Regions from separate parts of the Pseudomonas sp. DCB_BI genome, predicted to be linked through region 1. Evidence: predicted binding sites of a transcription regulator. Region 1 holds the regulator's gene; each other region holds the start of a gene.
The links. The regulator FliA, encoded in region 1, starts transcription of late flagellar genes. The targets are predictions, from matches to a motif close to CTAAAGTTTNNNNNNNNNNNGCCGNTAA.
Positions count from the first base shown of each region.

Region 2: a site for FliA is predicted at 1,732-1,759, ahead of motA (flagellar motor stator protein MotA). Genes of this name have one in related genera too.
Region 3: a site for FliA is predicted at 1,291-1,318, ahead of OO258_RS02660 (flagellar protein MotY). Genes of this name have one in related genera too.

Region 1 covers NZ_JAPFCG010000002.1:335,832-339,068, forward strand. Annotated here, with positions in the region: gene fleN (flagellar synthesis regulator FleN) at 84-917, shown strand; gene fliA (RNA polymerase sigma factor FliA) at 914-1,654, shown strand; gene OO258_RS03875 (chemotaxis response regulator CheY) at 1,763-2,137, shown strand; gene OO258_RS03880 (protein phosphatase CheZ) at 2,158-2,946, shown strand; gene OO258_RS03885 (chemotaxis protein CheA) at 2,959-3,237, shown strand, end outside.
Region 2 covers NZ_JAPFCG010000021.1:3,529-6,765, reverse strand. Annotated here, with positions in the region: gene OO258_RS21275 (rhodanese-like domain-containing protein) at 1-113, opposite strand, end outside; gene OO258_RS21270 (HDOD domain-containing protein) at 158-1,693, opposite strand; gene motA (flagellar motor stator protein MotA) at 1,824-2,675, shown strand; gene motB (flagellar motor protein MotB) at 2,679-3,237, shown strand, end outside.
Region 3 covers NZ_JAPFCG010000002.1:69,564-72,800, forward strand. Annotated here, with positions in the region: gene OO258_RS02655 (argininosuccinate synthase) at 1-134, opposite strand, end outside; gene OO258_RS02660 (flagellar protein MotY) at 292-1,254, opposite strand; gene pyrC (dihydroorotase) at 1,385-2,431, shown strand; gene rnt (ribonuclease T) at 2,491-3,102, shown strand; gene OO258_RS02675 (peroxiredoxin) at 3,190-3,237, opposite strand, start outside.

The sequences.
Region 1 (3,237 bases):
TGTGCAAAGTAGCTATGCCAAGGGGTACGCAGAATTGCCCTACGTGTGGCCTGAGTCCCAGCGAGACAAGGTAAAGAACAGACATGGGTAGCATGCATCCCGTACAGGTGATCGCCGTGACCGGTGGCAAAGGTGGCGTCGGCAAGACTAACGTTTCAGTGAACCTGTCCCTGGCGCTGGCCGAGCTCGGCCGCAGGGTCATGTTGCTGGACGCCGACCTGGGCCTGGCCAATGTCGACGTGTTGCTGGGCCTGACCCCCAAACGCACCCTGGCCGATGTCATCGAGGGGCGCTGCGAGCTGCGTGACGTGATGCTGCAGGGGCCCGGCGGTGTGCGCATCGTGCCGGCGGCATCGGGTACCCAGAGCATGGTGCACCTGGCTCCGGCCCAGCATGCCGGGTTGATCCAGGCGTTCAGCGAAATCGGCGACAACCTCGACGTGCTGGTGATCGATACCGCTGCGGGTATCGGTGATTCGGTGGTCAGCTTTGTCCGCGCGGCCCAGGAAGTGCTGCTGGTGGTGTGCGACGAACCCACTTCGATCACCGACGCCTACGCGCTGATCAAGCTGCTCAACCGCGACTACGGCATGAACCGTTTCCGCGTGCTGGCCAACATGGCGCAAAGCCCGCAGGAAGGGCGCAACCTGTTCGCCAAGCTGACCAAGGTCACCGACCGCTTCCTTGACGTTGCCCTGCAGTACGTGGGTGCCGTGCCCTACGACGAGTGCGTGCGCAAGGCAGTACAGAAGCAGCGCGCCGTCTACGAAGCCTTCCCTCGCTCCAAGTGCGCGCTGGCCTTCAAGGCGATTGCCCAGAAGGTCGACAGCTGGCCGCTGCCCGCCAACCCGCGTGGGCATCTGGAGTTCTTCGTCGAGCGCCTGGTGCAACCCACCAGCGCGGGACCCGTGCTATGAACGCCAGCGGCTTCAAGATGTACAGCCGGGCAGCGAAAGATGCCCAGTACGAGCTGATCGAGCGCTATGCGCCGCTGGTCAAGCGCATTGCCTACCACCTGCTGGCACGCTTGCCGGCCAACGTGCAGGTCGAGGACCTGATCCAGGCCGGCATGATCGGCCTGCTGGAAGTGGCCAACAAATACGACGCCAGCAAGGGCGCCAGCTTTGAAACCTACGCCGGCATCCGCATTCGCGGGGCCATGCTCGACGAGGTGCGCAAGGGCGACTGGGCGCCGCGTTCGGTGCACCGCAACACCCGCATGGTCAGCGACGCGATGCGTGCGGTCGAAGCCAGAACAGGCCGTGACGCTAAAGATCATGAAGTTGCTGCCGAACTCCAATTGAGTCTCGATGATTACTACGGGATTTTGAACGACACCCTGGGCAGCCGGCTGTTCAGCTTCGACGACCTGTTGCAGGACGGCGAGCACGAAGGCCTGCATGAGGATGGCGCCAGTGGGCAGGTGGAACCTGCGCGCGGCCTTGAGGATGAGCGCTTCCAGATTGCCCTGGCCGAGGCCATCGCCAACCTGCCGGAGCGTGAGCGCCTGGTGTTGGCGCTGTACTACGACGAAGAGCTGAACCTCAAGGAAATCGGTGAGGTGCTGGGGGTCAGCGAGTCGCGGGTCAGCCAGTTGCACAGCCAATGTGCCGCGCGCCTGCGCAGCCGCCTGGGGGAATGGCGGGCGCGTTGAGCCCGGGTTCGTTGCAGTCGTTTTCCATGTTGTACCGAATTGAATGAATGCGCGCGCTCGGGGGCCGAGCGCGTTTGAGACTGCTTGGAGGTCTACTTGAACAAAGACATGAAAATCCTCATCGTTGACGACTTCTCGACGATGCGGCGGATCATCAAGAACCTGTTGCGTGACCTGGGCTTCACCAACACCGACGAGGCTGACGACGGCACTACGGCACTGCCGATGCTGGAAAACGGCCATTACGACTTCCTGGTGACCGACTGGAACATGCCCGGCATGTCCGGTATCGACCTGCTGCGTAAAGTGCGTGCCAGCGACAAGCTGAAAAGCATGCCGGTGCTGATGGTGACCGCCGAAGCCAAGCGCGACCAGATCATTGAAGCGGCCCAGGCGGGCGTCAACGGTTATGTGGTCAAGCCGTTCACTGCCCAGGTGCTCAAAGAAAAGATCGAGAAGATCTTCGAACGCGTCAACGGCTGAGTCACGTCAGGGGGCGCGCCATGGATTCATCACAAAACTCTTTGGGCGAGTTCGAATCGACCCTGAAGAAGCATGCCCAGGAGTTGGTAGAAAGCCTGGAGCGGGGCCGTTTCGGCGAGGCGGTGCAGCTGATTCACGAGCTGAACCAGACCCGTGATCGCGGCCTGTACCAGGAAGTCGGCAAGCTGACCCGCGAGCTGCACAGTGCCATTGTCAGTTTCCAGATCGACCCGACCATGCCGCAGGCCGAGGAGGTGTCGCAGATTACCGACGCCACCGAACGTCTGTCATACGTGGTCAAGCTCACCGAGGGCGCGGCCAACCGCACCATGGACCTGGTCGAGGAAAGCACCCCGGTGCTCAACGAGCTGGCCAGCGAGGCCAAGGCCTTGAGCGCCGACTGGCAACGCTTCATGCGCCGCGAAGTGGCTGCGCCGGAGTTCCGTGACCTGGTCAAGCGTGTCGACAGTTTTCTGACGCACAGTGCCGAAGGCAACCGCAAGGTGGCCGGCCACCTCAACGACATCTTGCTGGCCCAGGACTATCAGGACCTGACCGGCCAGGTGATCAAGCGCGTCACCAGTTTGGTGACCGATGTGGAAAGCAACCTGCTCAAACTGGTGCTGATGGCCAGCCAGGTGGACCGCTTTGCGGGCATCCAGCATGACCACGATCAATTGCGCGCAGAAAAAGATCGAGAAAAACATCCGACTCGGGGTGAAGGTCCGCAGATTCATGCCGATAAGCGTGAAGACGTCGTGTCCGGTCAGGACGATGTCGACGATTTGCTGTCCAGCCTGGGTTTTTAAGGAGCACGTTTGATGAGCTTCGGCGCCGATGAAGAAATCCTCCAGGATTTCCTGGTAGAAGCCGGCGAAATTCTTGAGCAACTGTCCGAGCAACTGGTCGAGCTGGAAAGCCGGCCCGACGATGCCGACCTGCTCAATGCGATCTTTCGCGGTTTCCACACTGTAAAAGGGGGCGCCGGCTTCCTTCAGCTGAACGAGCTGGTGGAGTGCTGCCACATCGCCGAGAACGTCTTCGACGTCCTGCGCAAAGGTGAGCGCCGGGTCGACGCGGAACTGATGGACGTGGTGCTT
Region 2 (3,237 bases), on a different contig from region 1:
CTGACATAGCGGTTGGCGCTGCTCAGGTCGACCAGGATCAGCTGCGGTGAGTCCAGGCGTGGCAGCAGGTCTGCGGCGTCGATCACCAGCGGCAGGCCGGAAAAGTCAGTCATCCACGGTCTCCAGTGTGGAAAGAAGGGCGATTGTAGCGCAAGGCTCAGACTTTGCGGTTGGCAAACACCGACAGCGCCCGCTCGATGCATTGCGCGGTCTTGCCGAAGGCTTGCACGCTGATATCGGCCAATGGCCGGCAACCCTGGTCGGCCACCAGCAGCATCAGCACCTGGTCGTTGACCGCCAGCGAGCGCAGCAGCACATGTTCGCTGCGGAACAGGGCCCGCAGCGGTGCGGGTAGCAGAGCCGAGAACTGGCTGTGGTTTTCCGGGGTGATGCGCAATTGCCCGGCCTGGCTCAGCAGCTTTTGCAGCAGTTTGTTCTCCGATACCTGGAGCGCCAGCGCGCCAGCCTCCTTGGGCAGGCCGGCAATCTGCTGCACCCGCAGGGAGTCGCTGGCCTTGTCCAGGCCCAGCAGCATGATGCGTTGCATGCCGCAGGCGAGCAGGGCTTCCTTGGCCTGGGTGGCCAGGTGCACGGTATTGGTGAACGGGCTGGGTTGGGCCAGCAGGTGCTGGCACTGAGTGCGCCAGCGCGCCAGCTCTTCGCTGCTGGGCGGTGGCGGGGCCAGCATGTCCGGATGCGGGCGGCGCTGGTGCCACGGCCAGATCAGCGCTTCGGCCGGATGGAACAGCGCGTGTCGGGCGTGGCGCCGGGCGCTCGCGGCAGCCTGCTGGTGCACCTGCTGCTGGACGTCCTCCAGCGAGGTTTGCAGGTACAGCGCAGTCAGTAGCTGCCAGCGCAGCAGGTGCGGGTTGTCCCAGCCGACCTGTGCCGCCAGGGCCAGGTTGTTGGCCAGTAGTACGGTATTGGCCGGCTGGTTGAACCAGCGGCGCAGGCCGGGCTCGGCGTCCAGGCGGTGTTGCTGGCTGAGCAGGTCTTCGTCGCGGGCGATGCTCAGCACCTGGGCCAGTTGCTCGCGCTCTTCCAGCAGCAGGCGGTACCCCTGGGTGACCCACTGGGGCAAGCGCCAGTACTCGGCCATGGTCCGGCACAGCGCCATGATGCGCACGCCAAACAGTTCTTCCTCGACGTGGGCGGCCTCTTCCCCTTTATGGATAACCCGCAACTCCCAGGTGTCGAGCAGCTTGGGGTAGGCGAGGGCCAGCGGCCAGAGGGGTGACAGGAACAACAGGCTGCCCCAGTGAATTTCCTGCCACAGCCGCGCCAGGCGACTGGCGAACAAGCCGCTGGCCTGCTGCGAGGCGTGTTGGCTGATCAGCTGGAACTGGCTGAGCACCGGCGGGATCTCTTCGACAGGCACCGCAGGCAGGCGCTTGAGCAGTTCTTCACTGCGTTCCAGGCCCAGGCGGTTGAGGGCGACTTCCAGGCTTTCGGCGGGCTCTGCCAGGCTCGCATTGGTGGGATGATTGGCTTCGCGTATCACCGACAGTACCAAGGCCGGGCTATCCTGCATCAGTTCGGCGATGTCGCGCAGTGAGCGGCGGCTATCGTGGATGGCGGCCATGACCCGGTCGTAGCTATGCTTCGGCACGGGAATACGAACGCTTTCGAGCAGTTTTACCCAGGCCTCTAGCGTACGCGGGGCCTGAGCGGGCACCTTGGTTTCAATTGGCATATTGACATCAGTCCGAACTGGCTTTTCGTATTATGTGGCTATAGTCTGGCGCAGTTCTGCCGATAAGTAGAAGAAGAGTTTTAAAGCTCTCGTCTCTCCCCTTGACCACGACAGCAAGTGCTTTGAACCTATGGCTAAAATTATCGGCATCATCGTCGTATTCGCGAGCGTGCTCGGCGGCTACGTGCTCTCCCACGGCAAGATCGCAGCGCTGATCCAGCCGTTCGAAGTACTGATCATCGGCGGTGCGGCCTTTGGTGCATTCCTGCAGGCCAACCCTGGCCACATGACCATGCACGTCATCAAGAAGTCGATGAAGATGTTCGGCTCGCGTTTCAGCCATGCCTTCTACCTGGAGGTACTGGGGCTGGTATACGAGATACTCAACAAAAGCCGTCGCGAAGGCATGATGGCCATCGAGGCCGACATCGAGGACGCTTCAGCCAGCCCGATCTTTGCCAAGTACCCGACGGTGCTGGCCGACGAGCGCATGACCGCGTTCGTTTGCGACTACCTGCGCATCATGTCCACCGGCAACATGGCCCCCCACGAGCTCGAGGGCCTGTTCGACATGGAGCTGCTGAGCATGAAGGAAGAGCTGGAACACCCGTCCCACGCGGTGACCGGCATCGCTGACGGCATGCCTGGCTTCGGTATCGTTGCGGCGGTACTGGGTATCGTGGTGACCATGGCTTCGCTGGGCGAGGGTGACCAGGCGGCCATCGGCATGCACGTGGGTGCGGCGCTGGTCGGTACCTTCTTCGGTATTCTCGCGGCCTACGGCTTCTTCGGCCCGCTGGCCAAGTGCCTGGAGCACGATGCCAAGGAAGAGCTGAACCTGTACGAATCGATCAAGGCTTCGCTGGTAGCCTCGGCCTCGGGCATGCCGCCTTCGCTGGCGGTCGAGTTCGGGCGCAAGGTGCTGTACCCCAAGCACCGCCCGAGCTTCGCCGAACTGGAACAAGCGGTTCGCGGTCGCTGAGTCATGGAGAACAACCAGCCCATTATCGTCAAGCGCGTAAAGCGCTTTGGCGGCGGCCACCACGGCGGCGCCTGGAAAATCGCCTTCGCCGACTTCGCTACGGCGATGATGGCGTTCTTCCTGGTGCTGTGGCTGATGTCCACGGCCACGCCGGAACAGAAGATTGCGATTGCTGGCTATTTCAAGGACCCGATCGGCTTTTCGGAAAGCGGCACGCCCTATGTCATCGACCTGGGCGGCTCTCCTGAGCTGGCACCGGAAAAGACCATCAATCCGGAAGTGAAGTCCGAACCTACTCCCGACACCACGGTCGAGCTGAACAAGGAGCAGGTCGAGACCATGGCCGAGCAGGTCGAGCGCGAGCGCCTGGAGCTGCTGCTGCAAGAGCTGCAGAACAAGGTGGAAGAGAACCCGCAGCTGCAGAAGTTCAAGGACCAGATCCTGTTCGAAATCACCCAGGACGGCTTGCGTATTCAGATCATGGACGCCGAGAACCGGCCGATGTTCGACATCGGCAGTGCGCGCTTGCAGCCATACTTCGAAGACATCCTGCTGGCCATGG
Region 3 (3,237 bases), 270 kb from region 1:
ACCTCTTCGCCCTGACCCAGGTCAGCGGTGAAGGTCACCACTTCGCAGTTGTAGGTATCCTGCAGCCACTTGAGAATCACCGAAGTATCAAGGCCGCCGGAATACGCCAGTACGACCTTTTTTACGTCCGCCATGCCATCACTCCACGGGGTTGTACGGAAAGGGGTCGATTCTAACGGCGTTGCGGATAAATTTACAGTGGGGCGACAGCTTCTGACGACAAAGCGACAAGAACTTTCGCAGGCGCGACGGATATCTTTTGCGGTATGACCTGGCAGCAGACTGATGGCTTCACGGCACCTTCGCACCGGGCACGGCGGTAGCCGGGTTCGCCGCCGCCGGTGCTGGCGCAGCGACCGGCGCCACTTGCCCTGCCGGCTTTTCCACCGGTTTCTCAACCACCGCCACCCGATCCAGCTCGATATTCACCCGCCGATTCCGCGCTCGATTCGCCGCACTGTTGTTCTTCGCCAGCGGATAACGCTCGCCATGGAAGCGCACGGTAATCTGCTCTTCCGCCACCCCATGGGCCTTCAGGTAGTCGGCCACTGCCAATGCCCGGCGGCGCGACAGGTCGCGGTTGGTCAGGCGGTTACCGCTATTGTCGGAGTGGCCGTTGAGCTCGACATGATTTACCGTCGGGTCGGCTTTCATGTAGTCGAGGATCACGTCCAGCCGAGCCTTGGCCGCCTCATCCAGCTCGATACCGCCCCCCGGGAAACCGACTTGGGTCTGGCGCACCTGATCGTAATTCATCGGCAGCAGCTTGCCGGCACATACCTGGTAGTCGTTGTAAGCCTTGGCGAAGCTGACCGGCAGCACCCGCACTTCCATCGGCCTGCCCGCCTCTGCAGTGTAATTGCGCACCACCGTGCTGCGCCCATCAAGCAAGCCATTGATCAGGCGGCTGGCCTGGCCCTGGGACGAGCTGAACAGCACACCCGTGCGGGCCAGGCGCACATTACCCAGGTTGATATCGCCCCGCCCCGGTTGCCAGGGCGCCGCTGCCGCCAGCAAACTGGCGTTGCCGGCCCCCAGCACGTTACTGTCCGAGCGCAGCTGGAACACGGGCTGCTCGCCCGCTCGGCGCACGAATTCACCACTGCCAAAACCGTCGATCGGCTGGATCAGGCGACACTCGAACTGGTCACCCTCGACCCTCCAGGCAATGTTCTCCATGCGCGTCTGGAAAGTCAGTGCGCCGGCCGGCAGGCTGGCGAACAGGGTCAAGAGGGCTAGGTAACGCTGGCGCACGGGCGGCTCCACAAATTCTGACGGCTTACCTGCAGGCTATCGGACGCTGTCCGGAAAACTTGATAGCCGTGCTCGCCCCGGGGTTTTCCGGTAGGATTGGGGCTTGAGTTCGACCCGCCTGGAATCCCCAATGTCCGATCGCCTGACCCTCCTGCGCCCCGACGACTGGCACATCCATCTGCGCGATGGTGCCGTCCTGCCCCACACCGTTGGCGATGTGGCGCGTACCTTCGCCCGTGCCATCATCATGCCCAACCTGGTTCCTCCGGTGCGTAATGCCCAGCAGGCCGATGAGTACCGTCAGCGCATTCTGGCTGCCCGCCCGGCCGGCAGCCGCTTCGAGCCGCTGATGGTGCTGTACCTCACCGACCGCACCAGCCCCGAGGACATCCGCGCGGCCAAGGCCAGCGGTTTCGTGTACGCCGCCAAGATGTACCCAGCCGGCGCCACCACCAACTCCGATTCGGGCGTGACCAGCCTCGACAACATCTTCCCAGCCATAGAGGCACTGGCGGAAGCTGGTATGCCGCTGCTGGTGCATGGTGAAGTCACCCGCAGCGAGATCGACGTGTTCGACCGCGAAAAGCGCTTCATCGACGAGCACATGCGCCGTCTGGTCGAGCGCTTCCCGACGCTGAAGGTGGTGTTCGAACACATCACCACCAGCGACGCCGCGCAGTTCGTCACCGAGGCCCCGGCCAACGTCGGCGCGACCATCACCGCCCAGCACCTGCTGTACAACCGCAACCACATGCTGGTTGGCGGCATTCGCCCGCATTTCTACTGCCTGCCGATCCTCAAGCGCAACACCCACCAGGTGGCGCTGCTGGATGCGGCCACCAGCGGCAACCCGAAGTTCTTCCTGGGCACCGACTCGGCTCCACACGCTCGTCACGCCAAGGAAGCCGCCTGCGGTTGTGCCGGTTGCTACACCGCCTACGCGGCCATCGAGATGTACGCCGAAGCGTTCGAGCAGCGTAACGCGCTGGACAAGCTGGAAGGCTTTGCCAGCCTGCACGGCCCGGCCTTCTATGGCCTGCCAGCAAACACCGACACCATTACCCTGGTCCGCGAAGAATGGACTGCCCCGGACAACCTGCCATTTGGCGAGCAGACCATAGTGCCACTGCGCGCCGGTGAAAAACTGCGCTGGCGCCTGCTGGAGGAAAACGCGTGAGCGAAGACCTCTACGAAGACGACCTGGACACCCAGGGCAGCAGCGGTTCGCGCCACCCCATGGCCGAGCGCTTCCGCGGCTACCTGCCGGTAGTGGTGGATGTGGAAACCGGTGGTTTCAACAGCGCTACCGATGCATTGCTGGAAATTGCCGCCGTTACCATCGGCATGGACGAGAAAGGCTTCCTGTTCCCCGAACACACCTACTTCCACCGCGTGGAGCCGTTCGAGGGCGCCAACATCGAGCAAGCGGCGCTGGAGTTCACCGGGATCAAGCTGGACCACCCGCTGCGCATGGCCGTCAGCGAGGAGAGCGCGCTGACCGATATCTTCCGCGGTGTGCGCAAGGCGCTCAAGGCCAATGGCTGCAAGCGGGCGATCCTGGTCGGTCATAACAGCAGCTTCGACCTGGGTTTCCTCAATGCGGCAGTGGCGCGCAATGACCTGAAGCGCAACCCGTTCCACCCGTTCTCCAGCTTCGACACCGCTACCCTCGCCGGCCTGGCATACGGCCAGACCGTGCTGGCGCGGGCCTGCCAGAGCGCCGACATCGACTTCGACGGGCGTGAGGCGCACTCAGCGCGTTACGATACCGAGAAGACGGCCGAGCTGTTCTGCGGCATCGTCAACCGCTGGAAAGAAATGGGCGGCTGGCGCGACTTCAACGACTGAGTCAGGGTTCTGGGGCCGCTTCGTACGCCCCAAAGCCAGGCACAAAAAAACCGGCCACCAGGGCCGGTTTTTTCATGCACGCAGCAATTACAGCTTGCCGGCGTTCTCGCTCAGGTAGGCAGCAACGCCTTCTGG